DNA from 4 places in the Pseudoduganella sp. R-34 genome. Region 2 is predicted to be linked to each of the others. Evidence: predicted binding sites of a transcription regulator. Region 2 holds the regulator's gene; each other region holds the start of a gene.
The links. Region 2 encodes FNR, which switches genes on or off when oxygen is low (the NO sensors DNR and NnrR bind a similar motif). Its sites were predicted from a motif close to TTGATNNNNATCAA; they were not measured.

Region 1 (7,837 bases), 2.1 Mb from region 2:
CTGCGCAGGGCGCGCGCACAGGTTCCGCCTCCCTTATACTAGGGCACACCGCCCCCCATGAAGATGCCCTATGATCACCTGCTACCTTCGCTACATCATCGATCCGTACAAGCTCAAGGAATTTGAACACTACGGGAAAATGTGGATTCCGTTAGTTGAGAAGTTTGGCGGCGCGCACCACGGTTACTTCATGCCTTCCGAAGGTACGAACAACGTCGCGCTTGCGATGTTCTCGTTTCCGAGCCTCGCGAAGTATGAGGAGTACCGGATCAAGTCCCTCGAAGACCCGCAGTGCCAGGCTGCTTTCAAGTATGCCGAAGACACCCGCTGTATCGTCAGTTACGAACGAAGCTTCTTCCGCCCCGTCTTCGCGTAGAAGGCGTTCAGGCATAAGGGCGGACATGCCGGTCACCATGATCATTGAGGAGCATACATGCCTGTCATTCGCACCAGCCAACGACAAGTCGAGACCAGCGAGACCTCTACCCCCGGCGTCTTGAATCGGGAAGAGTGGATCAGTGAACCCGGCGGATTAACCCAGTTTGGCGCATTCATCCATGTGCTCATGCCGGGCACACGGTCCTCGCTCAAGCATTGGCATCAATCGGAGGACGAACTCGTGGTCGTCCTTGAGGGCGAGGTCACAGTTGTCGAAGGCGAGACCGAATCCCTCCTCGGCCCGGGCGACGCGGTGGCATGGCCGCATGGGACGCCAGTTGGACACTATCTCTGGAACCAGGGTCAAGTACCGGCCCGATGCATGGTCGTCGGAACACGGGCAACAATCGACCGGATTACCTACCCCGATCATGACCGGGTGCTGCACCGTGACAGATCACAAGATGGCGACATATGGACCGATTCAACAGGCTGCGCTGCTGACAGTCCTTATAAATTATGGACGCCATGAGGATCTGACCAATGAACGAGCTCGATCGATTGGAGGCGATGTTTCGTGCACGGCCGACAGAACTCACCATCGCTCAGCGCCGGGAGGCATGTGATGCCTTGGCCGGCCTCTATCCGACTGCCGCGGACGTCAGCGTCGCTCCCGTCATGGCGAACGGCGTTCCCGCCGAATGGACCTTCACTTCGGACGCGCGCGAAGACGGCGTCATCCTCTACCTGCACGGCGGCGGCTTCGTATGGGGTTCCCTGGAAAGCCACCGGCATTTTGTCAGCGAACTGGGTCGCGCGGCGGAAATGAAGACCTTCGCCCTGGACTATCGGCGCGCTCCCGAATTCCCCTTCCCTGATGCGCTGGATGATGCCGTTAACGGATACCAGTATTTGCTTGATCGGGGAATGCAGCTTACAGTGGCAGGCGATAGCGCTGGCGCCGGCCTTGCCATCGCCATGCTGGTGCGTTTGCGGGAATTGGGCCTGCCCCAGCCGGCGAGCACGGTCCTGTTCTCGCCCTGGGCCGACATGACCATTGCGGCAGGCAGCTACGCACGAAACGCCGAACGCGACCCGGTGCTGAACCGCGAACTCATGCTGTTCCTGGCCGAGCAATACCTCGGCGACCGGCCGCGGAACGTGCCCCTGGCCTCCCCTGTTTTCGCCGATCTGCACGGCATCGCCCCGCTCAACATCTTCGTCGGCGCCACTGAAGCGCTGCTCGATGATTCCATCGCCCTCGCCCGTGCAGCCACCATCGCCGACGTACGCGTGCGGCTCGAAATATGGCCGAAGATGTTCCACTTCTGGCCCAACTATTACCAGGAACTGAAGGAAGGCAAACAAGCCCTGGACATGGCGGGGTCGATCCTGCGTGATGCCATGCTGGTGAAGTGATCAGCTAGCCATTCGCTTGCCGAAGCGTGAACTGGCGGAACCGCGACTTCACCTGGCCGGCCAATTCGCCGTGCAAAACGCCTTCGCTGGCGGAATTGATCAAATCCTGGCTGCGGCAGCCAACCGAACGGAAATCCTGCAGTGCATACGTCTCGCAACCCATGCCGGAAATCTGCTCCACCAACGCGGCCAGGTGCCGGGGTGTAGTCAGCCTGGGATGGATCGTGGTCCTGAATTCGTACGGAACGCCGCTCTCAATGACAAGGCGGGCGGCGGTGCGCGCTGCTTGCGCGCTGCCGCTGACGCCAGTGATTTCATCGTAGGCCTCGAATGAGGTCTTGATGTCGAGGCCTACCCAGTCCGTCAGCGGAAGCACCTGCTTCAGGCGCTCAGGGTAGATGCCTGCGGTGTGCAAGCCCACCTTGAAGCCGAGCGCTTTCACGCTGCGCATCGCATCTTCCAGCGCCGGATCGAGGGTCGGCTCGCCGCCGGAAAACACCACGGCGTCAAGGAGCCCTGCCCTGCCGGCGAGAAAAGCGAGCATGTCGCGCCAGGCGATCGCCGGCGCAACGTCCCTGGGCTGCAAGTGCGGGTTGTGGCAGTACCCGCAGCGCCAGGGACAGCCCTGGACGAACACAACGGCTGCCAGCTCGCCGGGATAGTCGGTCGACGTAAACCTGGCGTAGCCGCCGACCTTGAGCTCCCTGTCAGCCATTGTTCCGGCGCTCGACGAAATAAGTGCGCTCATTGAATTCCCCCTTCTTGCCAACGTTGAAGGACGAGTACGGGCGGTGATACCCCATTACACGCGTCCAGATTTCGCAAGGCTGGCGCTCTGCGTCGGTGAGGGCGATTTCCTGGTTTGGCTGCTTGGCGGTCATGCCTATCTCCTTAGTCAAGTGAAAGTTCGCGCGTCTTGCGCGCAAGGATGTCCTCATCGCATTTCGGACAGAATTCGTGCTTGCCGCTCAAGTAGCCGTGTTTCGGACAGATCGAGAACGTCGGCGTCACCGTGATGTACGGCAGGCGGAAGTGCGTCAGTGCGCGCTGCACCAGGTGGCGGCAGGCATCGGCGCTGGATACCTGCTCGGTCATGTACAGGTGCAGCACGGTGCCGCCTGTGTATTTCCGTTGCAGCTCGTCCTGCCGCTCCAGCGCTTCGAACGGGTCATCGGTGAAGCCCACCGGGAGCTGCGAAGAGTTGGTGTAGTAAGGCATTTCCGGCGTGCCTGCCTGCAGGATCGACGGCATGCGGGCACGGTCCTCCTTGGCAAAGCGGTAGGTTGTGCCTTCGGCCGGCGTAGCCTCGAGGTTGTACATATGTCCTGTCTCTTCCTGGAACTCCAGCATGCGGGCGCGGATGTGATCGAGCAGGCGTATCGCCAGCGCGGCCCCGGCTTCGGTGGTGATGTCTTCCGTGTCGCCGCTGAAGTTGCGCAGCATTTCGTTCATGCCATTCACGCCAAGCGTGGAGAAATGGTTGCGCAGCGTGCCGAGGTAACGCTTGGTATAGGGGAACAGGCCGCCATCCATCAGGCGCTGGATCACCTGGCGCTTGATCTCCAGGCTGGTCTTGCCCAGTTCAAGCAGTTCGTCCACGCGTGCAAACAGCGCCGCCTCGTCGCCTGCATACAGGTAGCCAAGGCGGGCGCAGTTCAACGTGACCACGCCCAGCGAGCCGGTTTGTTCGGCCGAGCCAAACAGGCCGTTGCCCCGCTTGAGCAGTTCGCGCAGGTCGAGTTGCAGGCGGCAGCACATGGAGCGGATCATGTTCGGCTTGAGTTCCGAGTTCACGAAGTTCTGGAAGTAAGGCAAGCCATAGCGGGCAGTCATTTCGAATAGCAGGTCGGCATTCGGGCTGTGCCAGTCGAAGTCCGGCGTGATGTTGTAGGTCGGGATCGGGAAGGTGAAGGCGCGGCCTTTGGCGTCGCCGCGCATCATGACTTCGATGTAGGCGCGGTTGATCATGTCCATCTCTGCCTGCAGGTCGCCATAGGTAAACGGCATCTCTTCGCCGACGATCACCGGCACCTGCTCCTGCAAGTCTTCCGGACAGGTCCAGTCGAAAGTGAGGTTGGTGAAAGGCGTTTGCGTGCCCCAGCGCGAGGGGACGTTCAGGTTGTAGACCAGTTCCTGCATGGTCTGCAGTACCTGTTCATAGCCCAGCCTATCCTTGCGGACGTAGGGCGCCATATAGGTGTCGAAGGAGCTGAAAGCCTGGGCGCCGGCCCATTCGTTCTGCAAGGTGCCAAGGAAGTTCACGATCTGGCCGGCGGCGCTGGAGAGGTGCTTCGGCGGCGCCGATTCCACCTTTCCCGGCACGCCGTTCAGGCCTTCGTTCAGCAGCGTGCGCAATGACCAGCCGGCGCAATACCCGGCCAGCATGTCGAGGTCATGGATGTGGATATCGGCATTGCGATGCGCTTCGCCGACCGTGCGCGGGTAGACGTGGTCGAGCCAGTAGTTGGCGACCATCTTGCCGGAAATGTTGAGGATCATGCCGCCCAGCGAATAGCCCTGGTTGGCATTGGCGTTCACCCGCCAGTCGAGCTGCTGGAGGTATTCATTGATCGAGGACTCGACGTCCACGGTAGTCTTGCGGGCAGGGTTCATTATTCTCTTAAACTAGATGTTGTGTTGCGATGGATATTACACACTAAATGTAGTGAACAGCGACTTGACGGCGCTGATTTTTGATTTCCTTGATCTGGTTTAAATTTGATAAGATTCGTGCAAAATTCGCCTATACCATGAAACGAGCACTCTTCATCTGCACGCAAAATCGCTTGCGCAGCCCGACAGCGGAGCATGTATTCGCGAGCTGGCCCGATGTGGAGACCGATTCCGCAGGCCTGGGCAATGACGCCGACGTCCCCCTGTCGAGCGAGCAGATCGCGTGGGCCAACATCATCTTCGTGATGGAGAAGACTCACCGCAACCGCCTCTCCCGCGATTTCAGGGCGCACCTGAACGGGAAGCGCGTGATTTGCCTCGACATTCCTGACGACTACGAATACATGCAGGCCGAACTGGTTCGGCTCCTCGAAGCCAAAGCCGGCAAGTTCCTGCGCTGATCCTGGAATGACGATGCCTACCAAAAGCGTTGATGACTACGAGATTGAGTACACCGGCGAACTACTTGAAGGCACGAAGCAATGGGGCGCCTACGTCTCCATCTTCGCCCCTTCCGCGAACCCGATGCATATGACCCATATCTATCCGAAGCGACGCGTGTCGGCAGACCAGACCTTTCTGGACCAGCATGCCGCCGAAGGCGAAGCGGAGCGTGCTGCATTGAAAATCCTGGAAGGCTTGCGCACCTGACTTCTGGCTTTGCCCGACTACTGCGCATGAAGCAGGTCGGTTTCAGCCAGTTCCTCCTTCGCGGGAACCTGGCGCGGCAAGTTCATGATCACGGTAGTGCCTTTTCCAGGCTCGGATTCAACGTGGATGGTCCCGCGCAAGACGCCGGTAACGAGGTTGTAGACGATGTTCATGCCGAGCCCTGACCCGCCCTGCCCCATCTTGGTGGTGAAGAAGGGATCGTACACCTGGCGCAGCGTGCGTGCACTCATGCCATTGCCGTCATCGGCAAAGCGCAGTTCGACATTATCCTCGTCCATCTCGACGGCGCTGATGGTGATATGCCCGGACTCCCGGCCCTCGAAGGCATGCATGATGGCGTTCTGGATCAGGTTGCTCAGCACCTGGCCCACGCTGCCGGGGTAGGACATGAAGTTGAGCGTCTCCGGCATCCACACCTTCACTTCGCAGTTGGCACGGCGCAGCTGGGCGGAATAAGTCGCCAGCGTGTCGTGCACCACGCCATGCAGGTTGAACGAACGCCGTTTGTCGGAGGTCTGGTCGACCGCCACCTGCTTGAAGGAGTGGATCAGGTCAGCCGCCCGCGTCAGGGAGTTGGTGATGATCGAGCACGCCATACGCGCATCCTTCAGATGCGTATCGAGGGCCGAGCGCTTGATGCCGCCCTCGGAGAGCTGGCGCTCAAACTCCTTGCACATGTCGCTCAAGGCCGTCGCGGTCAGCAGGCTGTTGCCGATCGGCGTATTCAGTTCGTGCGCAATGCCTGCTACCAGCGCGCCCAGCGATGCCATTTTCTCGGACGTGATCAGGTTGGCCTGCGCCTGTTTCAACGTCAGCAGCACGGCCGACAGATCCTTGTGCGCCATTTCCACGTTAGACTTTTGCAGTGCCAGCTCATTCAGGCTGCGCTCCAGGCCATGCTTGGTGTCGACCAGCGCTGCCTCGGTCTGCTTGCGCTCCGTGATATCGATAATGACCCAGACGCAGCCTTTGCGCGGCTCATTCTCGTCCAGCATGCGTCCGTTCACCATGCACCACAGGCGCCGGCCGCTGGAGCTGGCCAGCTCCAGCTCGAAATGCATCGGCGTGCCATCGGCCACGCAGGCAAAGGGATCGCTCAGCCCGCCCGTCAGCATATTGCAGGAGCGGCCCGCCAACTGGCCCGGCTGGTAACCCATCATCTCTTCCAGCCCGCGGTTGCAGCGCACGATCAGCCCGTTGGCGAACAAGCCGATGCCGACAATGGCGCTATCCTGCAACGCACGCAATTCGTCGGCAGTGACGCGCAGCTTTTGCGCCAGCGCGCGGCGCCGCTGCAATGTCATGATCTGCGCGCCGATCAGGGCGCTGATGATAAAGCCGGCCAGGCCGATCACCGTGATCAGCCTCAAGTCGCGGCTATAACGCTCGCTCGCATGGCCTTCGAATTTCATGATCCAGCGCCGCTCGCCGACATCGAGCGGGATGCTGCTGGTCAGGCCAGGCAGCGCCGGCATGCGCTCGCCAGAACCAAGCTTGCCGAAGCTGTTGAACATCAGGTTGTCGACCGTAGCCGGCATCTTGCCCCCGTCGCTGATGTAGCCCGCATCGTTGATGCTGACATAAAGGTGCTGCAGCATCGGACTGTCGATCGTTTCCGACATCAGGTCGTTGACACGGAAAACAATGGCGACAAAGCCCACCAGCGCTGCGTCGCGCTCCTGCTCCGTCAACAGCGAGGCGCCACGGCGGTAGATCGGTGCGCGCGCAACGAAGCCGGGCTGGCCGCTGGCGTCCTGCACCAGGGTGATGCGTTCGGTGGCCACCACGCGGCCGGTGGCCTTGCCCAGCTGCAGGGCCTTGTAATGCGGAGGCAGTGCGGCCAGGTCCAGGCCGAAGGCGTTTTCATTGCCCCTCATCGGCTCGTTGTATTCGATCAGGAAGTGCTCCTGCCGCACCGAAGCCGGATGCACCTTGTAGTCGGGATAGCCGCCGCTTTGCAGGCTGTCATCAGCACGGATGCGTACCGCATAGGCATCCAGTTGGCTGGATGGCACGCGCCGCACGAACTGGATGGCCTGGAAGCCGGGATAGCGGCGCTTGAGGTCCAGCTCGCGCACATAGCGGCTGAATTCCACGCGCGAGACATCGTCCTTCACCGCGAACACGCCCTTAATGCTAAGCAGCATGTCGAAGTAGGTTTGCAAGCGAAGCTGGGTGTCGCGCGCAATTTTTTGCGTGTCGCGCTGGAAGGCTTCATTGGTCTGGCGGTCCTGCACATTCATCACGAACATGCAGACCCACACGGTAACGCAAATACCGACAATAAAGGCCAGGTATCCGTGTATGCGCATGCTTGCTCCGACGGGACTATGGAGACGACTATAGCATAGTGAAATCCCTCATACGCCAGGGAAACGGTCAGCCGTTGTTACCCTGTCGCATCCTGGTATCGCAGCGCAATTTCCCTGACCTGTTCCTCGGCGGCCAGCAGCGCATCGACCACATCCGGGTCGAATTGCTCGCCGCTGCCCTGGCGGATCAGTTCGATGGCAGTTTCGTGGGTAAAGGCCGGACGGTATACGCGCTCGGATACCAGCGCATCATAGACATCGGCCACCGCGACCAGGCGCGCCGCTACCGGAATGGCATCGCCAGCCAGGCCTTGCGGATAGCCGGAGCCATCGTAGCGCTCCTGGTGGCTGTAGGTGATCTCGCGCGCGAAGCGCAGGAAGGC
Region 2 (7,837 bases):
TGTGGCGGCACTGCTATCAGCTCGCCACCTCTCCATGCCAGTTTATATGCCAACTGTCGCCGGAACTCGAACCACCCCTGGTCGAGTATGGCCTTGTTCAGGCCGGCCTTGGCACGCACATGCTTGCCAGGGGCTGCGCAAGTTCCCGCCGCAGACTTCGTCATATTGCGTACCCGCAGCTCTTCCACCACCACGACCGCGTGATTATTGCAAATCGTTGTTGTGGCTTTATGCAGGTAATCACGGCGCACATTGACAATGCGCGCATGGACACGCTGGACACGTGCTTTCGCCTTGCTCCAGTTCCGGCTGTATTTGACCTTGCGGGCCATTGACTGCTGCGCCTTGCGCAGCGCGATTTCATGCCGTCGGAAACTATTGATCGGTTCCAGATGCCCGCCGTCCGATAGCGTTGCAAAGCGCACGATGCCCATGTCGATACCAACCGGGCTGCCAATGGCCGTGACCGGCTCGTCCATGCGTTCCGTCTGGATCGATACCGACCAGTGCCCTGCACGAAGGCTAACGGTAATGTTGCGGACGGTACCAAGCACTGGGCGGCTGTTGCGGTAACGCAGCCAACCCAACTTGGGCAGGAACAGGCGATTGTTGCCCTGTTCGAGTTTGATTTGCTGGGGATCGGGATAATGGAAACTTTCTCGCCTGCCCTTCTTTTTAAAGCACGGGAAACCCGCCCGCTTGGCGAAAAAATTGGCAAAAGCGCGATCCAGGTTCTTCAGCGCCTGTTGCAGGGGATGGGTTGGCGCTTCCTTCAGCCAAGGGGTGTCCGGATCGTGGCGCCACGTTGTCAGCAACCTGCACAGAGCGGGGTAACTCAGATATTTGTCGCCGCCTTTGAAGCGCCTTTTCTGCACTTCCAGCCCTTTGTTAAACACGAACCGGCAGGCGCCAGCAAAACACTGCAGCGACCTACGCTGCTGCTCACTGGGAATCAGCTCAAACTGGAAGGCTTGCAAGCGCATAATACTGTAATTATATACAGCACCTGGAACAGGCGCGTTCAGTTGGACGCCGTCGGCGTCCGCGCTCTTGACCTCGGCCTGAAGGCCGAGGCTTGCCGCGCTTTAGGTCAAAAGTGAAAATTGACATGGATCATGTGCCCGAATTTTTTCCAGCGGCACAATTGCGGTTCGACACTACTGGAGAACCCCATGGATTCCATCGTCTTCGGGCCGGACCTCGCATTGGGCATTCCCGTTCTCGACCAGTCGCACCGCATCGTCTTCGACATGCTCGACGCCATGGAAAGCCTGCCCCGTCCCGCCTTTGACGCAGCCTGCCGCGACCTGGCAACTGAATTCATGGAACACCTGCGCGAAGAAAACAGCCTGATGGAGCGCATTGCCTACCCGGCTGCCCAGGCCCACCGCGCAGCCCATGGCTACTTGCTGGAAAAGGTCGCCCGCACCCTGCGCCTGCTGAAGGACGACGAGGAAGCCACGGCACGCGACATCATCCGCACGCTGCCGGACTGGCTCGAAGCCCACATCAACACCATGGACCTTGCGCTCGCAGTTGCGGCTTCCCGGTTAGAGTAATAAAGTGCTTGACTTAGAGTGCACTCTAACTTTTACGATCACCCCATGGAATCGCACCTGAGCATTGACGAAGTCGCCAAACGTACCGGCCTCACGGCCTACACCCTCCGCTATTACGAGCGCATCGGGCTGATTGCCCCGGTCAATCGTGCGGCGGGCGGCCAGCGGCGTTACGCGGCCTCGGACCTTGCCTGGATCGAATTCCTGCTGCGTCTGCGAACGACCCATATGCCAATCGGCAAAATGCAGTCATTCGCAAAACTTCGCGGCGCTGGGGACTCGACGGTGCCTGAACGGCGCCGGATGCTAGAAGAGCATATGCAGGACGTGCTCGCCGAAATCGAGGCGATGCAACAATCTGCAGCATCATTGCAGGCCAAGATCGAGTATTACCGCTCACTGGAGCAGTCCCTGGCGTCGAATCCAACCACCGATGGAGCACATGCCAATGAACACCGAAAGCCGCTACGAGCGCGGGCTCGCAAAACTGCGTGAAGTCGACGGCCAGGCCGGCGACCGCGTCGTGCAAAGCCTGGAAGATATTGCGCCCGATTTCGCCCGCTACCTGATCGAATTCCCCTTTGGCGACATCTATTCGCGCCCGGGGCTTGACCTGAAATCACGCGAGATCGCTGTGGTGGCCGCGCTGACCGCCATGGGCAACGCTGCGCCCCAGCTCAAGGTGCACATCCACGCCGCCCTCAACGTCGGCGTCAGCCGCGAAGAGATCGTGGAGACCATCATGCAGATGGCCGTCTACGCCGGCTTTCCGGCCGCGCTCAACGGCCTGATGGCCGCCAAAGAAGTGTTCGCGCAATAAAAAAGGGGCAGCAAGAGCTGCCCCATACACCCCCTACAGGTGAGAAAACTGGTAAGCCGGTCAGGCGACGGCGAGTTCCTGCGCCATGCCGCCGGACGACATGGCCTCGAGCCTGGCGCGGTCGGTAATCCGCAGATCGCGGTTGCTCAGGACGATCGAGCCATCCTGGCGCAGGCGGGCCAGCTGGCGGCTGACGCTTTCCACGGTCAGGCCCAGGTAGCCGCCGATATCTTCACGCGACATGCGCAACTGGAAGCTGGTCGAAGAGTAGCCGCGCTGGGCGTAACGGCCGGCGAGGTTCAGCAGGAACATGGCCAGCCGCTGTTCGGCACGCATATGACTCAGGAACAGCATCACCGACTGCTCGCGCTGGATTTCGCGGCTCATGGTGCGGTGGAACTGCTGCAGCAGGCCAGGAATCTGCATCACCAGCTCTTGCAGGCGGTTGAAGGGGATCTCGCAGACTTCACTGTCCTCCAGCGCCACGGCGTTGCAGGAATGCTGGCCATTGCCGATGGCTTCCATGCCCAGCAGGTCGCCGGCCATGTGGAAACCGCCAATCGTCTGTTCGCCGCGCTGGTTCACCTGCACGGTCTTGAAGTGGCCGAAGCGCACGGCATACAGGCTGTGGAAGCTGTCGCCGGTCTTGTACAGCGGCTCGTCGCGGTTCACGCGGCGGCGGCGGGAAATGATCTGGTCAAGGCGAGCAACATCTTCGTCGGCCAGGCCCTGTGGCAGGCAAAGGCGGTTGAAGCTGCACAGCGAGCATTTGGCTGCGACTGGTGCGCAGGATTTGGTGGCGTTTGCAGGGGTGATTGGGATGACCGGGCTCATTTTGCTGCTCCTTGTTTTCGATGGAAGCAGTATTGCGCCCGGCGTCATTTCCCGGTATCAAGCATCCTGTGTAGTTGCTGTAGTGGTTCCCCTACAGCCGCTCAGATCAGCCCGTGCTCGAGGGCATAGCGGGTCAGCTCAGCATTCGTGGACATGCCCATTTTCTCGAGGATGCGGCTGCGATAGGTTGTCACAGTGTTAGGACTGAGGTGTAGTTTTTCCCCTATGCGCACCAGGGACTCGCCCTGGGCAATCAGCTTGAAGACTTCCAGTTCGCGGTTGGAAAGCTCTTCGTGGTCGCCGCTCGCGCCGCCGCCGACCAGGGTTGCCAGTTTTTCAAGCAACGCCGGGCTGACGTGCTTGCCGCCCGAGGCAGCCTTGCGCACGGCCTCGATCAGGGTCGCCGTCGGCGCATCCTTGGTCAGGTAGCCGGAGGCGCCCGATTTCAGCGCGCGCACCGCGTAAATTTCCTCGGAATAGGTGCTCAGCACCAGCACCGCCATGCGCGGGCATTCGCTGCGCAGGGTCTTCAACAGGTCCAGGCCATTCTTGCCCGGCATCTTGATGTCCACCAGTGCCACGTCGAAACTGCGCTCGGCCACGCGCTGCATCGCTTCCACGGCGTTGCCGGCCTCGCCCTCCACGCTGATGTCGGGCGCAGTGCCCAGCATGAGGCGCACGCCGTTGCGTGCAATCGCATGGTCGTCGACCAGCAAAACGGTGATCCTGTCACCCATTCTTGTCCTCCAAAGGCAGGCGCAGCTGCAGCGTAGTGCCCTGCCCGGCCTTGCCGCTGATATTCAGTTCGCCGGCAAAGCGGCGCGTGCGCTCGTGCATGCCGAACAAGCCCCAGGATTCGCGGTCGGACAAGCCGGCACTCTCGATACCCTTGCCATTGTCTTCCACCCGCAGCACCACGTTTTCGCCGTCAATGTCCACGATGACGCGCGCCTCGCTCGCTTCGGCATGGCGCACCACGTTGGTCAGCGCTTCCTGCGCGACGCGGAACAACATGGTGCTGCGCTCCGCATCGAGCTCCAGCGCCTGCGCCTCCGGCGTGATATTGCAGGTGCATTGCAAGCCGCTGCGCTGCGCCACCTGTTCCGCATACCATTCCAGCGCAGGCCAGATGCCCAGCTGGTCCAACACGCTTGGACGCAGGTCGGTAATCACGCGGCGCACGGTCTCTATCGCATCTTGCGCCAGCTTGGCCGCATCCTTCAACAGTGGGTCCGATTGCTCGCCGCCGCGCTCGATGGCGACCGAGATATAGGCCTTGATGCCGGTCAGCAGGCCGCCCAGTTCATCATGGATTTCCTGGGCGATGCGGGTGCGTTCGTGTTCCTTCAGTTTTTCCTGGTACGCGGCCAGTTCACGCAGCTCTTTCTGCGACTGCCGCAGCACCTGTTCAGCCAGTTGTTTCTCGTCGATCAGGCGCTGCTCGCGCAGCAGGCGGTCGATGGCACCAGCCAGGAAGTCGAGGTAGCGGCCGTCGCTGTCCTTCACCAGGTAGTCGCGCGCGCCGCGGCGCATCGCTTCTGCCGCCACGGTGGCACTGTCGGCGCCGGTCAGCATCATCACCGGGATATTTGGCTGAGGCTCGCCGCGGTCTGCCGCAAGGCGGGCTAGGAATTCAAGCCCGGTCAGGTCGGGCAAGTGATAATCGAGCAGGATGCAGTCGGGCTCTTCGCGCAAGGCGATATCCAGGCCTTCCTGGCCGCTTTCCGCTTCCAGCAATTCGCAGTTGAAGCCCGGCGCCTGCGCAAAGGCGCGGCGGCAGGCGATACGGTCAACGATATCGTCTTCGACGATAAGGACCCTTACCCTGTTCATGGCAGCTCGCTGATGGTCCAGTACAGGTTGATGGAGCGGACCACCTCCACGAACTGGCGGTAGTCCACCGGCTTGGTCATGTAGCCGGCGACGCCCAGGTCGAAGCTGCGCATCTTGTCCTGCTGTTCTTCCGACGTGGTCAGGACGATGACCGGGATGCGGCGCAGCAGCGGGTCCTGCTTGACGTTCTGCAGGAACTCGATGCCGTTCATGATCGGCATGTTCAGGTCCAGCAGGATGATGCATGGCTGTTCGTTGCCCGGCTCGCGCAGGTATTCCAGCGCGGCCTCGCCGTTTTCCGTCGCCACGACACGGTTGCTGACATGGACTTCCTTCAGCGCGCGCAGGATGGTCATCACGTCGACCTGGTCGTCCTCCACCAGCAGGATCGGCTTGCTCGTATTATTCATGCGTTATTCTTTCTTTTCTTTGGCAGGGTGAAATAGAAGGTCGTGCCCTTGCCCAGCTCGGACTCCAGCCACACCCTGCCCTGGTACATTTCCACAATTTTTTTCACCAGCGCCAGGCCGACACCCGTGCTTTCAACCCGGTCGCGCGGCGCCAGCGTCTGGAACAGCTGGAAAATCCGTTCAAAATGACGCTCCGCGATGCCGGGGCCGTTGTCGCGAACGTGGAAGCGCCACTGGCTGCCTTCGTCGGCCCAGCCCACTTCGATTTCGCCTTCCGGCTTGTCCATGTACTTGACCGCGTTGGACACCAGGTTGTGGAACAACTGCTGGATGCGGGTCGGTTCGCCGGCAACTGTCGGCATGCCGGGCATCACGGTAACCTTGATATGCGCCGGAACTGCCAGCAGGTCAACCACTTCGGCCACCAGCTGGTCGAGCTGCACCGGCACCACGGCTTCCTTGATGCGGCCCACGCGCGAATACTGCAGGATGCCGTCGATCAGGGCACCCATGCGGTGGACCCGGTTGATCAGGAGCCGCATGTGCTCCTTGCCTTCTTCATTGAACTTGTCAGCGTAATCATGCGCCAGCCAGTCGGCCAGCGAGCCGATGCCGCGCAGCGGCGCTTTCAGGTCGTGCGATACGACGTAGGCAAAGTTGGTCAGTTCTTCGTTGGCGCTGGTGAGCTCCTGCAGCAGTTGCTGCGCCTTTTCTTCGGCGTGCTTGCGCTCGGTGATGTCGCGCACCAGTCCAGTGAACATGCGGCGCCCGCCCAGCCACATTTCCGTGACGGCCAGGTCCATCGGGAAAATACTGCCGTCGCGGCGCAGGCCCTGCACCTCACGGCCCTTGCCGATGATGCGCTTTTCGCCGGTGGTCATGTAATGCTGCAGGTAGCCGTCGTGCGCTTCGCGGTGCGGCGCCGGCATCAGGATCTTGACGTTGCGGCCCAGGACTTCCGATTCCGGATAGCCGAACATGCGCTCTGCGGCCGGGTTGACCCGTTCGATGATGCCGTGCTCGTCGATCGTGATGATCGCATCGACCGCCGTTTCGAAGATCGCGCGCATGCGCGCTTCGCTTTCCTGCAGCGCGTGTTCGGCCTTCTTGCGGGCGCTGATATCGTGGATGGTCGCCATCACCATCGGCTGGGTGCCATTGTCCTGCAGGGGCGACAGGCTCACCTCGACCGGGAACTCGGTGCCGTCCTTGCGGGTGGCGAACAGTTCGAATCCGGCCCCCATGGCGCGCGGATGCGGGCGTTCGAAATAGCTGCTGCGCAGGCCAACGTGGCCGTGGCGGAAGCGTTCCGGAATCAGCGATTCCAGCGACTTGCCTTGCAGTTCGCCCGGCTCATAGCCAAACAGGTTTTCCAGCGCCGGGTTGACCAAGATCAGTTGGCCTTCGTTGTCGATGATCAGCATCGCGTCCGTCGCCGACGCCAGCAGCCATTGCAGGCTGCGTTCCGCAATCGTTGAATGTGTCAAAGCCTGGTCCTGTCGGTGGTCAAATCCTGTCATCCTAAGATTGTAGCGTCCCTTGGGGCAAGAGGCCAAATGCGGGTCCTCAAGAATAAGTCGGTCAAACTTGACTTAGGTCAAGCGGCACAGGTGACGCGGCGCAAGATGCCCGTTAAAGTGCCCCAAAAGTGGAGACTAGCCATGCTACCTGAAGAAATTGACCGTTGGACTGCCGTCCTGCGCCAGCGGCGCGAGGTGCTGGCTGGCCGCGACTCCGCCGAAGTGGCTGCGATCGATGCTGCGCTGGAGCGTTTGCAGGCCGGGACCTTTGGCCAGTGCCTGCACTGCGGGGGCGCGATCTCCGCGGGGCGCATGCAGGCCCAGCCTGGGGCCGCGACTTGCCTGGCATGCCAGGAACTCGCCGAACGCCAGCGCTCCTTCATCTCGCTTCCTGCCGCTTAACGCAGCTTCGACCTGTATGGCCTGCATGCCGGGCCTTCGCTTTCCGCCCCATTGCAGATATGCCGCCGGCACTCCACGGCGCCGGGCTCGCCAGGCCATGGGCAGCGCTTGAAGACTTCCGCGTACCTCTCCGGTTCGGCTACAGGCTTGCGGCGCAGTGCACTTTTCTTGCGTGGCGGCTGTTTGGCGCTGACCTGATGCTTCGAGCGCGCAGTAGCGCCATTCCCAGGGCGCGCGCGGTGGCGCGGAGCCGCGACGGGCTTGCTTGCTGCGGGCTCCGTGACCGATGAACCCTCCAACGCCGACCCGCCTTGCCTGCTGGCGGCCTGCATTCCCGGTTCCGCAAGCGCCGGCGCCCGCGCCACGGCCTGTGGCCCTGGCGCCGTCTGCGCCCTGCCGCCATCCGGTGCAAGCGTGGTGGCGACTGCCATCAGGTCCCGTTCAATGCCTACGCGCTGC
Region 3 (7,837 bases), 820 kb from region 2:
GACGCCCAGCTGAAGCGCTTCGCCCAGGTCTACAAGCACAACGCCCGCCCGGTGCAGCCGCTGAACGGCCGCACCGTCCAGGAAAGCCTGTAGATTCAGCAGCGCGCCTGCGCCCGCTTGCAGCGGTCGCGTCCCTGCCGCTTGGCGGCATACATGGCCGCATCGCTGCGCCGCAACAGCTCTTCGGCCAGTTGCGCATCATACGGAAACACGGCCAGCCCGATGCTGGCCGATACGAAGGCCGGCTGTTCTCCCGCCAGCCGCACCGGTGCGCGCACTGCCGCCAGCGCACGATCCAGGATCTCCTCCGCCTCGCCCACATCGTTCAGGCCAGCGAGCAGCAGCACGAATTCGTCGCCGCCCAGGCGCGCCACGGTATCGTTGGCCCGCACCACCTGCTGCAGACGTCCCGCCACTTCCACCAGTACCGCGTCGCCAGCCTCGTGGCCAAACGTATCGTTGACGTGCTTGAAGCCATCCAGGTCCATCACGCAAACGGCCACCAGCTTTTCGGCACGCGCCGCAAAGGCCAGCGCCTGCTGCAGGCGGTCTTCCATCAGGCGCCGGTTCGGCAGGCGCGTAAGCGGGTCCATGAAGGCCATCTTTTCGATCTCTTCCTGGCGGGCGCATTCATCGGTAATGTCGGTAAACAGGCCGAAATAGTGCTGCACCCTGCCGTGTTCATCGCGCACCGCGCTCAGGGTCAGGTGTGCGGCAAACAGCGTGCCGTCGGAGCGTTTGTCCCATACCTTGCCCTGCCACTGGCCGGTTCCCAGCAGGCCTTGCCACATCGCCTTGTAGAACTCGGCGTCCTGCCTGCCGGACTGCATGATGCGCGGATGCTGGCCCACCAGCTCGTGGCGCGCGTAACCGCTCATGGCAGCGAAGGCGCGGTTGGCCTCGACGATGCGCATGTCGCGGTTGACCACCAGGATGCCTTCCGATGTCGCATCGAACACCTTGGCCACCAGGTGCTCGCGCGCCGCGGCGCTGCGCATGCGCTGGCGCAGCAGCCGGGAAATGCTCGTCACATGGCGAAACATCAGCCATGCCGTCAGCGCCGCGGCCAGCAGGGCGCCGCACAGTGCGGCAAGCGAGATTTCCAGCAAGGCCGCCATGGCATCCCCTACTCCAGTACCACCTCTTCCAGGTAGTCCGGCACCCGGCATGGCCAGTGGAGCTGTTCCGAAATGCGCAGCCGCAGGGCATCGGCCGCCGCCGGTTCGCCATGGGTGACGAACACCTGGCGCGGCGTGGCCGAAGAATGCGAGAGCCAGCCCAGGATTTCGTCGGAGTCGGCATGGGCCGACAGGTTGCCGATCAGTTCGACCTTGGCCCGGATCGAGTAATACTCGCCGTGGATCTTGACCGAGGTTTCGCCGGCCAGCATGCGGGCCCCGCGCGTCCCTGCCGCCTGGAAGCCGGCAAACAGGATAGTGTTGCGCGAATCGCCGGCAAAGGCTTTCAGGTGGTGCAGCACGCGGCCGCCGGTAGCCATGCCGCTGGCGGCAATGATCACCATCGGCGCCTGGCGCCGGTTCAGGGCCATCGACTCTTCCACGCTGTTGACGATGTGCGCCACGTGGCCCAGGGCGTGGCAACTGCGTTCGTCCAGCCGGTGCTGTCCCTGGTGCTTGATATAAAGCCGCGTGGCATCCACCGCCATCGGGCTGTTGAGGTAAACGGGGAGCGCGAGCGGGATGGCGCCTGCCTCCTTGAGCCGCCAGATTTCATACAGCAGTTCCTGCGCACGTCCGACGGCAAACGAAGGGATCACGGTCACCCCGCCGCGCGCCGCCGTCCTGCTGATGACGTCGGCCAGCTTGCTGCCGGGGTCGGAGACGTCGTGGCGCCGGTCGCCGTAAGTCGATTCCACCACCAGGTAGTCGCATTTGCCAAGCACGGTCGGCGGCCGCATGATCGGATCGTTGGGCCGCCCCACGTCGCCGGAAAACATCACGGTCCGGCTGTTGCAACGTACCGAAACCGACGCGGCGCCCAGGATATGCCCGGCCAGCTGGAAACGCGCCATCATGCCCGGCGCCGGCGAAAACTCCTGCCCGAACGGCACCACTTCCAGGTGCTCCAGCGCGCGCAGCGCGTCCGCTTCCGAATACAGGGGCAAAGCCGGCTTGTGCTTGGAGAAGCTGTGGCGGTTCGCATACAGCGCTTCCTCCTCCAGCAGCCGGCCGCTATCGGGCAGCAGGATGCGGCACAAATCGCGCGTCGCCTCCGTGCAGTACACCTTGCCGCGGAAGCCGGCGCTGACCAGCACCGGAAGGAAGCCGCTGTGATCGAGGTGGGCATGGGTCAGCACCACGCTGCGGATGGCCTCCGGCGGCACCGGGAAAGCATCCCAGTTGCGCAAGCGCAGCTGCTTATAGCCTTGGAACAGGCCGCAATCGACCAATACCTGTTCGTCGCCATGGCGCAATAGGTATTTGGAGCCGGTGACGGTGCCGGTGGCACCAAGGAATTTAAGTGTGAGCATGTTTGCAGCATATCCAAGCCGACGCACAAAATATTTGATCCAGGTCAAAGAGAAGTCTTGCGAAATGCGGCAGTGCGAAAATGACATTGTTGCCTTGCGAGGATGTAGAATCAGGGCCTTTGATCTTTTCGACACCAGGACGCCATACATGACAGAACTGAAACGGGGCCTGAAAAGCCGCCATATCCAGCTGATCGCGCTGGGCGGCGCCATTGGCACGGGCCTTTTCATGGGCATCGCCGACACCATCAAGCTGGCCGGGCCTGCCGTGCTGCTTGGCTACGCGGTGGCTGGCTTCATTGCCTTCCTCATCATGCGCCAGCTGGGCGAAATGGTGGTCGACGAGCCGGTCGCGGGTTCCTTCAGCTATTTTGCCGACAAATATTGCGGCCACATGGCCGGCTTCATGTCAGGCTGGAATTACTGGGTGCTGTACGTGCTGGTCAGCATGGCCGAGCTGACGGCAGTCGGCATCTACGTCCAATACTGGTGGCCGGGCATTCCCACCTGGGTCAGCGCCCTCGCCTTCTTCCTGATCATTAACGCCATCAGCCTGGCCAATGTGCGCGCTTACGGCGAAATGGAATTCTGGTTCGCCATCATCAAGGTGGTAGCGGTGGTCGGCATGATCGTGTACGGCGGCTACCTGCTGGTGTCCGGCAACGCCGGGCCGGAAGCGACCGTGGCCAACCTCTGGCAGCACGGCGGCTTCTTCCCGAACGGCGTGTCGGGGCTGATGATGGCGATGGCAGTGATCATGTTCTCCTACGGCGGCCTGGAACTGGTGGGCATTACCGCCGCCGAAGCCAGCAACCCTTCCGAGACCATTCCCAAGGCGACCAACCAGGCCATCTACCGTATCCTGATCTTCTATGTCGGCGCATTGGGCGTGCTGCTGTCGCTGTACCCCTGGCAGAAGGTCGTCACCGGGGGCAGCCCGTTCGTGATGATCTTCCACGCACTAAACTCCAACTGGGTTGCGAACATCCTGAACGTGGTGGTGCTGACCGCCGCACTGTCCGTGTATAACAGCGGCGTGTACTCCAACAGCCGCATGCTGTACGGCCTGGCCAGGCAAGGCAATGCACCGAAAGCCCTGCTGGGCGTGAACAAGCGCGGTGTGCCCTTGGCGGCGCTGGGCGTATCGGCCCTCGCCACCGGCATTTGCGTGGTGCTGAACTACTTCATGCCGGGCAAAGTGTTCGGCTTCCTGATGGGACTCGTGGTTTCGTCGCTGGTAATCAACTGGGGCATGATCAGCTGGATCCACCTGCGCTTCCGCGCCCAGAAAAAGATCGAAGGGCACGAGACGGGCTTCAAGAGCTGGGGCTACCCGCTGACCAACTACCTGTGCCTGGCCTTCCTGGCCGGCATCCTGCTGATCATGTACATGAGCGAAGGCCTGCGTATTTCGGTGTACCTGATCCCGGTCTGGCTGCTGGCACTGTACATCGGCTACCGCCTGCGCGGCGTGCCTGAAAAGGCGGCGGCGTAATGCCCAAGGTCGCACTCCTGACGATCCACGGCATGGGCGAGCAACCGCTCGACTATGCCGACGACATGCGGCGCGCGCTGTCGCACCGCATGGGCGCGGCCTTCTCCGACGTCGACGTGCATAGCGTGTATTACCAGCACCTGCTCAAGCCCAACGAGCTCGATGTATGGAACCGCACGCGCGAGCGCTCCACCGTGCGCTACGAACAGCTGCGCAAATTCATCCTGTTCGGCTTTGCCGATGCGGCAGGGCTGGAAAATCGCAAGGAATACGACAATTCGGTCTACGAGCAGGCGCAGATGGAGATTGCGCGCGCCCTGCTGGCGATTCTTGCCAACCGCGGCCCGGAAACGCCGATCGTGCTGCTGGCGCATTCGCTGGGCTGCCAGGTCATGTCCAGCTTTATCTACGACGCGCAAAAGCGCGCCGGCGGCGGTGCTGTAGCCGCCGGCATCTGGAAGCCGGGCCGCATGGCCGACAGCCTGACAGCCGAGCAGCGCAAGTTCCTGCAATGCGGCACGGTGCGCACCTTCGTGACGACCGGTTGCAATATCCCGGTCTTCGTCTCCGCCCACCAGCGCATGGACGTCAAGCCGATCATCAAGCCCAATCCAGCATTCACCTGGCTCAACCTGTACGACCCCGACGATGCACTCGGCTGGCCCTTGCAGCCGCTGGAAGGCGGCTACGAAACCCTGGTCGAAGACCGCGTCGTCAACGCCGGCCAGGGCATCCTCGACTTCATGACCAAGAGCTGGAACCCGCTCTCCCACACCGCCTACTGGACCGACGACGAGATCATCAAGCCCTTGGCCAGCTTATTAGTTTGAAAGTCGGGGTCAGGTCTGGCAATCCGCCATTCTTTTCGCAATGCGAAAAGAATGGCGGATTGCCAGACCTGACCCCGACTTTTATCTTGAACGCATGTTGTCGGCGGCTTGGCGCTGCTGTTCGATGCGGCGGATCTTTTCTGCAACTTTGGCCAGCTCCTCAGGCGGCACGCCGGCTTCGCGACCTTGCTCGAGATCGGAATGCAGACGGGCTAGTTCGGGGACTGCGGCTTGGGCGTAGGCCGCGGCCAGGCGCTGTTTCTGCGCCAGCTCATGGGCGGCGTAGGCTTGCGGGTCGGCCATTACGCTGGCGTCGGGGTGCTCGGCCGGGGCGTCGTGCTGGATCGGCGGGGTGCGGGCATCGCCGGATTCCCGTGCCTGGGCCAGCGAGAGCCAGGCTGGCGCCCGCGCGTCGACCGGCGGGATCGGCACGCGGCGCAGTCCATCGCCTTCGCCCGTATCAGCCATCGCCGGACGTTCGCCAGCCCCCGGTGCGGGCATGGGGGCCGGCGGTGCGGGCTTGGGTGGTGTGACGGCGGGCGCCTGGGGAGGGGGCGTCGTTTCGCGAACGCTGGCGAAGTACCATTGGCCAACGACGGCGGCGACAATAGCGGCGATGACGGCGATGGCTTGCCAGTGTTTCATGGCGCCTCTGCGATTTCAATGCGCACTGTGCGGCGCGACTGTTCGATCATCTGGCTTAGCTGCTGCCTGGCTTTCTGCAGCGCGATCATGCGGCTGGCCTGGTAGCGCACTGTTTCCGATTGCAGCGGGTGGGCGCCATGGACCTGTTCTTCAACGAGCACGATTTCCCAGTAGGCGTTCTCGTTCGGGCCGACCGGTGCCCGGACCGGGGCGGATGGCTTGCCCGGCGGCTGGCTGAAGGCGAGGCTGGCCAGCCAGTCCTTGCTGCCGTCGGCGCTGATCCAGCCAAGGTCGCCGCCTTTGGCTGCGTCGCCGGCGCGCGACATGCGGCGTGCAGTGGCGGCGAAGCCTGCGCCTTGCTGCAATGCCCTCACCGCACGCTGCGCCTGCGCTTCGTCCGCTACCTGGATGTGGCGGGCGCGGACCCTGTCGACGCGGGCGAACAAGTCCTTGTGCTCGCGGTAGAAGCCTTCAATCTCCTGCGCACTGACTTCGCCGGACAGGCGGTTCAGCAGCGGGCTTCCGGCGTCGGTATCGAGGCCGACGCCGTGCAGGTTCTGCAGCGCCACCACCGTGTCGCCATCCTCGATGACCTTGCGCAGGTCCGCCACGGCTTCGGCGCCGAAGCGTTGTCGGGCCCAGTGCAGCACGAATGCGTTGGCGACGATGCGGCGTGCCTGCTGTGCTGCGACGCTGGCCGGTTGCTGCGACAGCGCCAGCCGCCCCTGGACGTTCTGGCGGTGGTACACGTCGTAAAGGGTGACGCTCGCTGGTTCGCCGCCGGGAAGCCGGTAGCGCAGGACGTCGGCCTTGCCGGCCAGGGACTGCTGTTCGGCGGTCAGCGCGATCTCCAGCTTCAAGCGGCCCTGGCGGCCGAAAATGGCGTCCAGCTGCGGCTGCGACATCGGCGGCTGCGCGATCACCAGGCTCTCCAGCGTGGCGCCCGGCTGCGCCTTCACGGCGGTGTCGATGTCCTTTCCATACACTTCGCGCAGGGTTGCGACAAGGCGTTCTTCCACCATGACTTCCGGGGCAAAGGCTACCGTGGCGCCGGGCTGCTCTTTTGGCGCTGCGTTGCCGGCACGTGCCGCCAGCAGGCGAACCTGGATGATGTCATCCAGCACCGCCCGCCGCTCCAGCGAGGGCTTGGCGGCGCGGCGCTGTTGCCAAAGGGCGTCCAGCGTGAAGGCATAAACCGGCTCGCCGTCGATGCGGGCGGCGATGGCGGCGCCGGGCGCGGTGGGGCCCGCCACCGCGCTTGCTCCGGCGAGCACTGCGGCGACGGCGGCGACGAAGTGGCGGGCGGCCATCAGTTGGCCAGGCGCTCGGCGGCGCGGTTCAGCACGTGGACCACCATGGCGATCGAGTGCGGAATCATCTTCTTGCCAACGACCACGCGGTCGCCATGCGCAGTCGACGACAGCACGATGCCGCCGTTCGCGTACGAATAGGTGCCGCCCTGGGTCAGCAATGGACGAATATCGCTGCCGCTTGCAGCCACCGGCGTGAAATCAGCCATGGCGGCAGTCACCAGCGCCGAGTCGTTCAGGCGTTCGCTGTCGTAGTAGTCGTACACCCATTGCTCCCAGCCCGAGTGGTCGTGGGCGGAAGTGGTCCAGGTGTGGTGCGGCTGCAGCAGGTCGGTGGTATGCAGCACGAAGCCGAGCGACTGCGCGGTCGGCTGCGCCAGGAATTGCGAGAACCAGTACTGGCCCAGGTTGTCGATCGGCTGGAATGGCGCCGCTTCGAAGTCGGCATACATGGACGCGGTCGAATAGCCGCCCAAGCGGTAGTGGGCTTCGGTGATGCCGTAGGCGTTGTATTTGCTTCCGTCGCCGAACCAGCCTTTCAGGCCGCCGGCGCCGTCGTCCAGGTAATCGCCATACAGCCAGCTCGCCGCCAGGTTGTCGATGTCGCCTGCCACCGCCATCTTCGCGTAGTTGTAGCCGCCGAACGGATTGCCGTGCACATCGCGGCCGGAGGTATGGTTCTGGAAATGCCAGAAGGTGGTGTACTTGACGATGCTCGCGCCGGCGCCCCACACCGGCGCCAGCTGGCAATTGCCGGTGGTGGCGCCGCAGATATAGGTGTCGGCAAAGTCGTCCACGTCGTACGCGCCCTGCCCCAGCGCTGCCGCGAACTGGTCCATCGTGTAACCGGCGCGCGTGACGCCGGAGAGCAGCTTGTTGTAGTTGGTGGTACCAGGATTGGCCTTCATGTAATTGACTGCGTCCAGCACGATACGACGGTGCGTTTCCTGCTGCCATGCGTGGGCCGGAAGGCTTACTGCGGATGCTGCCAGCGCGAGGCTGGCAGCGATGGTGCTCAGTTTCATCTGGTGTCTCCTGGTTGAAAAGAGTCCAGACGATAGCGTCA
Region 4 (7,837 bases), 130 kb from region 2:
AGTACGTCTTCTTGCAGCCGCAGTCGACGGTGATCGGCTTGGTGGCGAAGGCATCCTTCAGCGCGGCGAAGTGCGATTTCACGGTGGAGTAGCGGCCGGAATTGTAGCTGCCGAACCATTTCGTGTAGCGGGTGCCTGTCTTGTTGGCGCCCAGGTAGGCGTCGCCGTCGTTGGCCATGCCTTGCGCGGTCGACACGGCAGTTGTAATGTCGGCCTGCTGCGAAGTGGTGCACTTGCTGAAGGACAAGCCGGCTGCGCTTGGCAGGGGCTGTTCCGGCGCCTTGGCGATGCTGCCGCGCGGCAGGGTGCCTTCGATCGACACGCTGAGCTCGGCCGATTGCAGGGTGTCCGGCTGCTTCTTGTCAACTGCCTTGCCGGCCGGGTCGACGTTGCTGAACAGCTTGGGCGACTTGGTGCTGTAACGGATGGTGTAGTCGCCCGAGATGCTCATGTTATACATCTGCGACAGTTCCACCGTGACCTTGTGCGATTTGCCCGGCTGGATGACGTAGTAATCGGCTGCCGTGGGCGCCGGGCGCTTGACGTGCATGCCTTCGTACGGCACCCTGGCGCCGTCACGGGTCACGTCGAACAGGGATTCTTCAATGTCGCCGAACGGGGTATGCCATTTCAGGACGTATTGCGGCACCGATGAAGTATTGGTCAGCGTGACCTGCACGACCACGTCGTCGCGCGGGCCCAGCGCGCGCTTGTCCATGCTGATGCTGGCTGTGAGGCCGTCGGCCGCATAGGCGCCCAGGCTGAAGGAAGCTGCGAGTGCGAAAGCGCCAAGGTGTTTCAAGTTCATTCGTCTCTCCGTCCGGTTGTGGTTGGGGTGAGCCAATCTTGACGGGGAGACTGCGGCAATTCAATCGAAATCGGTGCGCTGTCGCTATTTCAACAACGGTTCCGTTATGCCCTGAACAGGAGCCGGGAAATATGTCCAATTCCGGACATTTGTAACAGGCTCAGACCTGGCTTTGACGACGGATGGCCATCAGGATGCCGCAGCCGATTCCCAGTGTCACCAGGGCAGTGCCGCCATAGCTGAAAAAAGGCAGCGGCACGCCAACCACCGGTACCACGCCGCTCACCATGCCGATATTGATGAAGGCATAGGTGAAGAAGATCATGGTGATGGCGCCGCCCAGCAAACGCGAAAATGGCGTCACCGCGCTGGAGGAAATCTGCAGGCCGCGCCAGATCAGCAAGGCGTACGTCACCAGCAGCGCAATCCCGCCGAACAGCCCGAATTCTTCGGCGAAGACCGAGAAGATGAAGTCGGTGGAGCGTTCCGGAATGAAGCCGAGGTGGCCCTGGGTGCCATCCATCCAGCCGCGGCCAGCCATCCCGCCGGAACCGATCGCGATTTTCGCCTGGGTGATCTGGAAACCCTTGCCGGCCGGATCCGAGTCCGGGTTGAGGAAGGTCAGCACCCTTTGGCGCTGGAAGTCGTGCAGCAGTTGCCATACCACCGGCACCGCGGCCAGGGCGCAAGCAGCCAGGGCCGCAAGCGCCTTCCACGATAGCCCGGCCAGCACGATCACATAGAAACCGGCCGCCAGCACCAGCATCGCCGTGCCGAAATCAGGCTGCTTGGCGATCAGTCCCACCGGAATGGCCAGCAGCACCGCGGCCGCGACGAATACTTGCCAGCCCTTGGCGCCATCGAAACGGTGGAAGTACCAGGCCAGCATCATCGGCATCGCGATCTTCATCATCTCGGACGGCTGGAAATCGTGACCGAGATTGAGCCAGCGCGTCGAGCCTTTTTTCGTAACGCCGAACAGGAACACCGCCAACAGCAAGGCGACGCCAAGCGAATACAGCGTGACTGCATGGCGCATCAGCATGGGCGGCGGGATGTTCGCGACCGCCCACATCAGGCCCAGCGCCATCGCCACGTTACGCAACTGCAGTTCGAAGCGCCCCGGGAAGTCGGCCGAGGCGGAATACAGTGTCAACAGGCCAGCCGCCAGCAGCAAGCCAAGGATGGCAGCCAACGGCGCGTCAACAGCCAGCACCGGCCGCAGGCGGCGCCACAAAGAAGAATGACCGGTCATTGGAAGGCCTGCAGCCAGATTACGCGGCCAGCCAGGACGGCAAAGCCGGAAAATGCGATCGCGCCAATCACGGCAAGCCGGCGGCGGAATTGTTTATCCTCATTATTCATGGCCGAAATTATAAGGCCAGGGCTAGCGCTCGCGCACGTAGTTTCCGGGGGCATCGCCTAGCCAGGGATAATCGGCATGGGCCGCCGGCGCCGGCGTGCGCCACCCGCCGCAGCGCCCGTGCAGCCAGGCGGTCCAGTCCTGCCACCAGGAGCCTGGAGTTGGCGTTTGCACCGCCAGCCAGTCCTTGGCGTCGCGGCCCGCGATCAGGGGCGCCGACCAGTATTGCTGTTTGGCGCTGCCGCCCGGCGGATTGATGATGCCCAGGATATGGCCGGAGGCGGTCAGCACAAAATGTACCGGAGCGCCCACCAGCGCCGCGCTGCGGTAGGTGCTGCGCCAGGGGGTGATGTGGTCCGCCACCGCACCCACGGCATACAGGGTTTGGCGGATGCGGCCAAGGTCAAGCTTCTGGCCGCGGATTTCAAGCGCATCCGCGTGGGCCAGCTTGTTGGCCTGGTATAGCTCGCGCAGGCAGAAACTGTGCGTGGCGCGCGGCTGGCGCGTGCCGTCCGAGTTCCAGGCCAGGGGCGCCAGCGCTGGTGCAGGCTCGCCGAGCAGGTACTTGTGCACCACATAGCGCCAGATCTGCGTATTCGGGCGCAGCATGCGGAAGCTCCAGCCGATCTGCTGCGAGTCGAGGAAACCCTGGCGCGCCATCAGGCCGTCCAGCAAGGCCACGCTTTCGTCGTTGATGAAACTGGCGATGTCGCCAGGCTTGGAAAAATCGGTGAGCGTGGCCAGCAGCGTCCAATGGGCAACCGGGACATCGCGCGCCGCCCGATGGCGGCGGTTCAGCCACGCCATCAACGCCGACAGGGCGGTGCCGCCGATGCAATAGCCGACCGCATGCACTTGCGGGACGCCGGCGATATTGCGCGCCGCGTCGATGGCAGCGAGGATGCCATCGAACAGGTGGTCTTCGAAGCTGGCATCCTGCATATTGGCGCGCGGATTCTTCCAGCTCATGACGAACACGTCGAAACCCTGTTGCACCAGGTGCCGCACCATGCTTTGCTGGGCGGTCAGGTCCAGGATGTAGTACTTGTTGATCCAGGGCGGCACCAGGACCAGCGGCATCGCCCGAACTTGCGGGCAAACGGGCGTGTACTGGATCAGTTCCATCATCTGGTTGCGCATCACAACGCGCCCTGGCGTCGCGGCCAGGTCGCGTCCGAGCTGGAACTGGGCCGGATCCACCATGCGCAGGTCGCCCGCCAGCACATCGCGCAGCCATTCTTCAAAGCCGTGCTTCAGGCTGGCCCCGCCGCTGTCGAAGGCGCGTCGCAGTACGACCGGATTGGTCCAGGGGAAGTTGCTGGGGGCTAGAGCGTTGCACCAATGGCGCAGCCAGAAGGCAGCGCTGCGGGCTTCGCTTTCATCCACGCCCGGCGTGTCGTAGACCTGCCGTTCGAGGGTGCGCGTGAAGCCGAGGTATTGCTGCATCAGGCCATGAAAGAACGGATTGTCGCGCCAGGCGTCGTCGCTGAATCGGTCATCGCCCTCCGCAGCTTCCGCCAGCGGCGCAGGCATGCCGGTCGCCCAGGCGACTGTGGCAAGCTCCTGCCACGCCCGGGCCATCTCCAGTGGATGTGCCAGCCATGCGGCGGCGACATTGGCGAACGGATTTGGCATGCAGGCCAGTATAGACCTAATGCGGACCTAATGCGCCATCAGCACAGGAAGCGTCATGCTTTGCAATACCGTACGGGAAGCGCCGCCCAGCATGATTTCTCGCAAGCGGCTATGGCCGTAGCAACCCATGACCAGCAAATCGGCATCGAGATCCGATGCGAAGGAGAGCAGGGCAGAACCGACGTCGATCGTCGTCGCTTGCGAGGAGACTTCGACCTTGATGCCATGGCGCGCCAGGTAGAGGGCCATGTCTGCGCCCGGTTCGCTGCCGTGGGCCTCGGGTTCGCGGCCGGCATTGAACACAGCCAGCGTGACTTTGCCGGCCTGCTCCATCAGCGGAATGGCAGCGGTGATGGCGCGGGTGGCCTCCATGCTGCCGTCCCAGGCCACCAGCACACGCTGGAACGGCGCTCCGAAATGGCCGGCATAGGGCACCACCAATACCGGCCTTGCGCTGTTCATGGCCACATATTCGGGTGTTTCTTCTTCCATTGGCGAAATCGGATCGTCCGGGTTGACCTGGCCCAGTATCAGGAGGTCGCCGTAGCGCGACTGCAGCACCAGGCCATCCGCGGCCTGGTCGTCAAGCAGGCGGGATTCGAAGGACGGCAGGTCCAGCATCGCGCATTGCGACTCGAAACGCCGCAAGCTGTCGCGGGCGGCTTCCCGCGCTTCGTCGATGCATTGGGCTGCCAGGCTGACACCCATGGCGGTGGCATGGTCGGCGTACAGGAAGCGAGAAATACCGCTCATCGCCGCACCGACCAGGCGGCCTTTTGACATGCGCACGATCTGGGATGCCAGCCGTACCCGGCGCTCGGTATCGGCGGAACTATTCACGTGCACAACGACAGTCTTGAACCCCATGGCAGCCTCCGGGATGGATAGATATGAAAAAGTCTAGGGTTATGCGCAATCCAGCGGCATGATCTGGGTCAATTTCAATCTAATCCGGTAACTTGCATAAGCAAGTGTTGACTTTTAGATGCGAATAGTTATCATTTACGGTTTCGAATAAAGCCAGCTCCCCGCCAGCTAATCATTGATAATTAGCTGAGGTAACGATGGACAAGAAGAAGTTGGCGGTATTGCTTGGGTTGGCATTTCCGGGTGCTGTCCTGGCGGAAGACGCTGCAGTGATGCCGCAGATCCAGGTCACTGCGCAAAGGCCGGATACCTACACCGCGGAACGCAGCCGGACGGCCACGCCGCTGAGCATTTCGCCGCGCGACACGCCGCAATCGATATCCGTGATGACCCAGCAGCGCATCGAGGACCAGGCGTTACAGACCGTGACCGATGTGGTCAACAATGTGACCGGCGTTTCGGTCAACCAGTATGAGACGCATCGCGCCGGTTTTACCGCGCGCGGCTTCGACATTGACAACCTGCAGATCGACGGCGTGCCGACGGCCTGGGAGCAGGCATGGAGTTCCGGCGAAGTATTGGGGAGCCTGGCCCTCTACGACCGTGTGGAAGTGGTGCGCGGCGCCACCGGCCTGATGACGGGCGCCGGCAATCCTTCGGCGGCCATCAACCTGGTGCGCAAGCGTGCGGCCAGCAAGGAGCTCACCGGCAGCGCGCAGCTTGGCACCGGCCGCTGGAACGAGCGCCGCGCCATGGCAGACGTTTCGACCCCGGTCAATGCCAGCGGTAGCGTACGCGCCCGGGTGGTCGGTGAATACCAGCGTTCCGACAGCTGGGTCGATCTGATGAAGAGCAAAAGCCACACTTTCTATGGCACTGTAGAAGCCGACCTGGCGCCCGGCACCGTGCTTTCCGCCGGCTACAGCCGCCAGGAAAACGACCCGCAAGGCCCGATGTGGGGCGGCCTGCCGTACTGGTACACCGACGGCAGCAAGACCAACTGGGATGTCTCGAAAACGTCGGCGGCCGGGTGGACGCGCTGGGAAACAGCGTACGAGAACGCCTTCGCCAACCTTGAACACAGCTTCGACAACGGCTGGAGGCTGCGCGCCGGCTTCAGTCATGGCGACCGCAAGGCCGATTCCGCGCTGCTTTACCTCTCAGGGGTACCTGAGCGCGCGACGGGACTGGGCATGGGCGCGTTTGCAGGCTCCTACATTACGCACACCCGGCAGGACGACTTCAGCCTTCATGCCAGCGGACCCTTTGCGCTCGCCGGGCGCAAGCATGAAGCGGCGTTCGGCTACATGCACTCGAAGCAGGAATTCAATGCCGACAGCCGTGCCGCCGATTACGGCAGTGACTACCCTCCGGTAGGCGATTTCAATCACTGGAATGGTGCAGCGTATCCTGAGCCGAATTGGGGCGCGCCGACATTTTACGAAAAGAGCGTGACCCGGCAGGAAGCGTTGTACGGTGTTGCGCGCTTCTCGATCACCGATCCGCTGAAGGCGATTATCGGAGCGCGCCTCACCAACTACGACAAGACCGGCGCCGGAGCCTGGAGCCCGGCCTATCAGCTGAAGCACGACCACGAATTGACGCCCTATGCCGGCGTGGTATATGACCTCAGCGACAACCTGTCTGCCTACGCCAGTTACACCGACATTTTCCAGCCGCAGAACCGCAAGGACCTGGCGGGAAATATCCTGGACCCGGTAGTCGGCAAGAGCTACGAGGGCGGCATCAAAGGCGAATTCCTGGACGGCCGCGTGAATGCGTCGTTTGCGGTATTCAGGATCAAGCAGGACAAGCTCGCCCAGGAGGCCGGCCTGGTCGACCGCGATGGCACAGGCCCGCTTGCGCCGGAAGCGTACTACCGCGCCGCAAGCGGCGCCAAGAGCGATGGCTTTGAGTTCGAGGTCTCGGGAGAACTGGCGCCCGGCTGGAACGCCACCGCGGGATTTTCCCAGTTCAGGGCCAAGGATGCCGCGGGCGCCGATTTCAACGGCGTCTATCCACGCAAACTGTTCCGCGTCTTCACTACCTACCGCCTGGATGCGCTGACTGTGGGCGGCGGCCTGAATTGGGAAAGCCGTACCTACACCCTGGATCCGGCTGCTCCCGCCGGGACCAATGGCGTGATTGAACAGGGTTCCTTCGCGCTGGCCAGCCTGATGGCACGCTACGACATCACCAGGCAGCTTTCGGCGCAGGTCAACGTGAGCAACCTGTTCGACAAACAGCATTTCGGCATGTTCGCCGCCTATGGCGCCATCACCTACGCCGCACCGCGCAGTGTATCGGCGAGTCTGAAGTATCGCTTCTGATGCGAGGCTGACATGCGCGCAAGCTGGACGCTGGTGCACCGCTATCTTGGCCTGCTCACGGCGGGCTTCCTCTTCATCAGCGGCCTGACAGGCGCTGTCATCTCGTGGGACCACGAGCTGGACGATCTGCTGAACCCGCACTTGATGGAAGCACATACGCCGGGCCGGCCGCAGTCTTCGCTCGCGCTTGCGCGCCAGATCGAGCAGCGCCATCCGGAAGCCAGGGTTTCATACATCCCGCTGCATGCGGAGCAGGGAAAGTCGCTGGGCTTCGGGTTGGATGCCACCGGCTTCAACCAGGTCTTCGTCGATCCGGTCAGCGGCGCGGAGTTGGGCAAGCGCGAGTGGGGCGCGGTCTGGCCGATCAGCAAGGAGACGCTGGTCTCATTCCTCTACCGCCTGCATTACTCGCTGCACGTCCCGGAGATGTGGGGCATAGACCGCTGGGGCATCTGGCTGATGGGCGTGATAGCAATGGTGTGGATGGTGGACAGTTTTGTCGGCTTCTACCTCACGCTGCCAGTACGCACACGCACGCCCGGGGCACGCGGCTGGTGGCAGCGCTGGAAGCCCGCATGGAAGGTCCGCTGGAGCGGCGGCAGCGCCAAGCTCAATTTTGACCTGCACCGCGCTTTCAGCCTGTGGACATGGGGGCTGTTGTTCATCCTGGCGTTCACCGCCTTCTCGCTGAACCTGTACCGTGAGGTCTTCTACCCGGTGATGCAGACGGTCTCGGAGTTGACACCAACTCCCTTCGATACCCGCACGCCAAGGGATTTGCGCAATCCGATCCTGGCGCATATCGGCTATGAAGAAGTATTGCAACGGGCAGCG

Region 1: a site for FNR is predicted at 4,500-4,513, ahead of ACN9MW_RS26005 (ribonucleoside triphosphate reductase). Genes of this name have one in related genera too.
Region 3: a site for FNR is predicted at 2,526-2,539, ahead of ACN9MW_RS19905 (MBL fold metallo-hydrolase RNA specificity domain-containing protein). Genes of this name have one in related genera too.
Region 4: a site for FNR is predicted at 4,732-4,745, ahead of ACN9MW_RS16860 (universal stress protein). Genes of this name have one in related genera too.

What each region holds. Positions count from the first base shown of each region.
Region 1 is NZ_CP184572.1:5,649,432-5,657,268, forward strand. Features, by position in the region: gene ACN9MW_RS25980 (NIPSNAP family protein) at 71-376, shown strand; gene ACN9MW_RS25985 (cupin domain-containing protein) at 434-910, shown strand; gene ACN9MW_RS25990 (alpha/beta hydrolase) at 922-1,797, shown strand; gene ACN9MW_RS25995 (anaerobic ribonucleoside-triphosphate reductase activating protein) at 1,802-2,545, opposite strand; gene nrdD (anaerobic ribonucleoside-triphosphate reductase) at 2,505-2,678, opposite strand; gene ACN9MW_RS26005 (ribonucleoside triphosphate reductase) at 2,689-4,410, opposite strand; gene ACN9MW_RS26010 (low molecular weight protein tyrosine phosphatase family protein) at 4,548-4,871, shown strand; gene ACN9MW_RS26015 (hypothetical protein) at 4,885-5,121, shown strand; gene ACN9MW_RS26020 (CHASE domain-containing protein) at 5,139-7,454, opposite strand; gene ACN9MW_RS26025 (HD-GYP domain-containing protein) at 7,532-7,837, opposite strand, start outside.
Region 2 is NZ_CP184572.1:3,546,908-3,554,744, reverse strand. Features, by position in the region: gene ACN9MW_RS16365 (RNA-guided endonuclease InsQ/TnpB family protein) at 1-986, opposite strand, end outside; gene ACN9MW_RS16360 (bacteriohemerythrin) at 1,173-1,559, shown strand; gene ACN9MW_RS16355 (MerR family transcriptional regulator) at 1,605-2,054, shown strand; gene ACN9MW_RS16350 (carboxymuconolactone decarboxylase family protein) at 2,008-2,379, shown strand; gene fnr (fumarate/nitrate reduction transcriptional regulator Fnr) at 2,440-3,213, opposite strand; gene ACN9MW_RS16340 (response regulator) at 3,315-3,950, opposite strand; gene ACN9MW_RS16335 (response regulator) at 3,943-5,046, opposite strand; gene ACN9MW_RS16330 (response regulator) at 5,043-5,456, opposite strand; gene ACN9MW_RS16325 (sensor histidine kinase) at 5,453-6,943, opposite strand; gene ACN9MW_RS16320 (TraR/DksA family transcriptional regulator) at 7,118-7,378, shown strand; gene ACN9MW_RS16315 (hypothetical protein) at 7,375-7,837, opposite strand, start outside.
Region 3 is NZ_CP184572.1:4,365,672-4,373,508, forward strand. Features, by position in the region: gene ACN9MW_RS19895 (carbonic anhydrase) at 1-93, shown strand, start outside; gene ACN9MW_RS19900 (diguanylate cyclase domain-containing protein) at 96-1,118, opposite strand; gene ACN9MW_RS19905 (MBL fold metallo-hydrolase RNA specificity domain-containing protein) at 1,127-2,491, opposite strand; gene ACN9MW_RS19910 (amino acid permease) at 2,640-3,986, shown strand; gene ACN9MW_RS19915 (hypothetical protein) at 3,986-4,816, shown strand; gene ACN9MW_RS19920 (hypothetical protein) at 4,898-5,461, opposite strand; gene ACN9MW_RS19925 (peptidylprolyl isomerase) at 5,458-6,771, opposite strand; gene ACN9MW_RS19930 (phospholipase) at 6,771-7,796, opposite strand.
Region 4 is NZ_CP184572.1:3,676,869-3,684,705, forward strand. Features, by position in the region: gene ACN9MW_RS16845 (M35 family metallo-endopeptidase) at 1-808, opposite strand, end outside; gene rodA (rod shape-determining protein RodA) at 969-2,063, opposite strand; gene ACN9MW_RS16855 (PHA/PHB synthase family protein) at 2,196-3,806, opposite strand; gene ACN9MW_RS16860 (universal stress protein) at 3,834-4,673, opposite strand; gene ACN9MW_RS16865 (TonB-dependent siderophore receptor) at 4,871-7,003, shown strand; gene ACN9MW_RS16870 (PepSY-associated TM helix domain-containing protein) at 7,016-7,837, shown strand, end outside.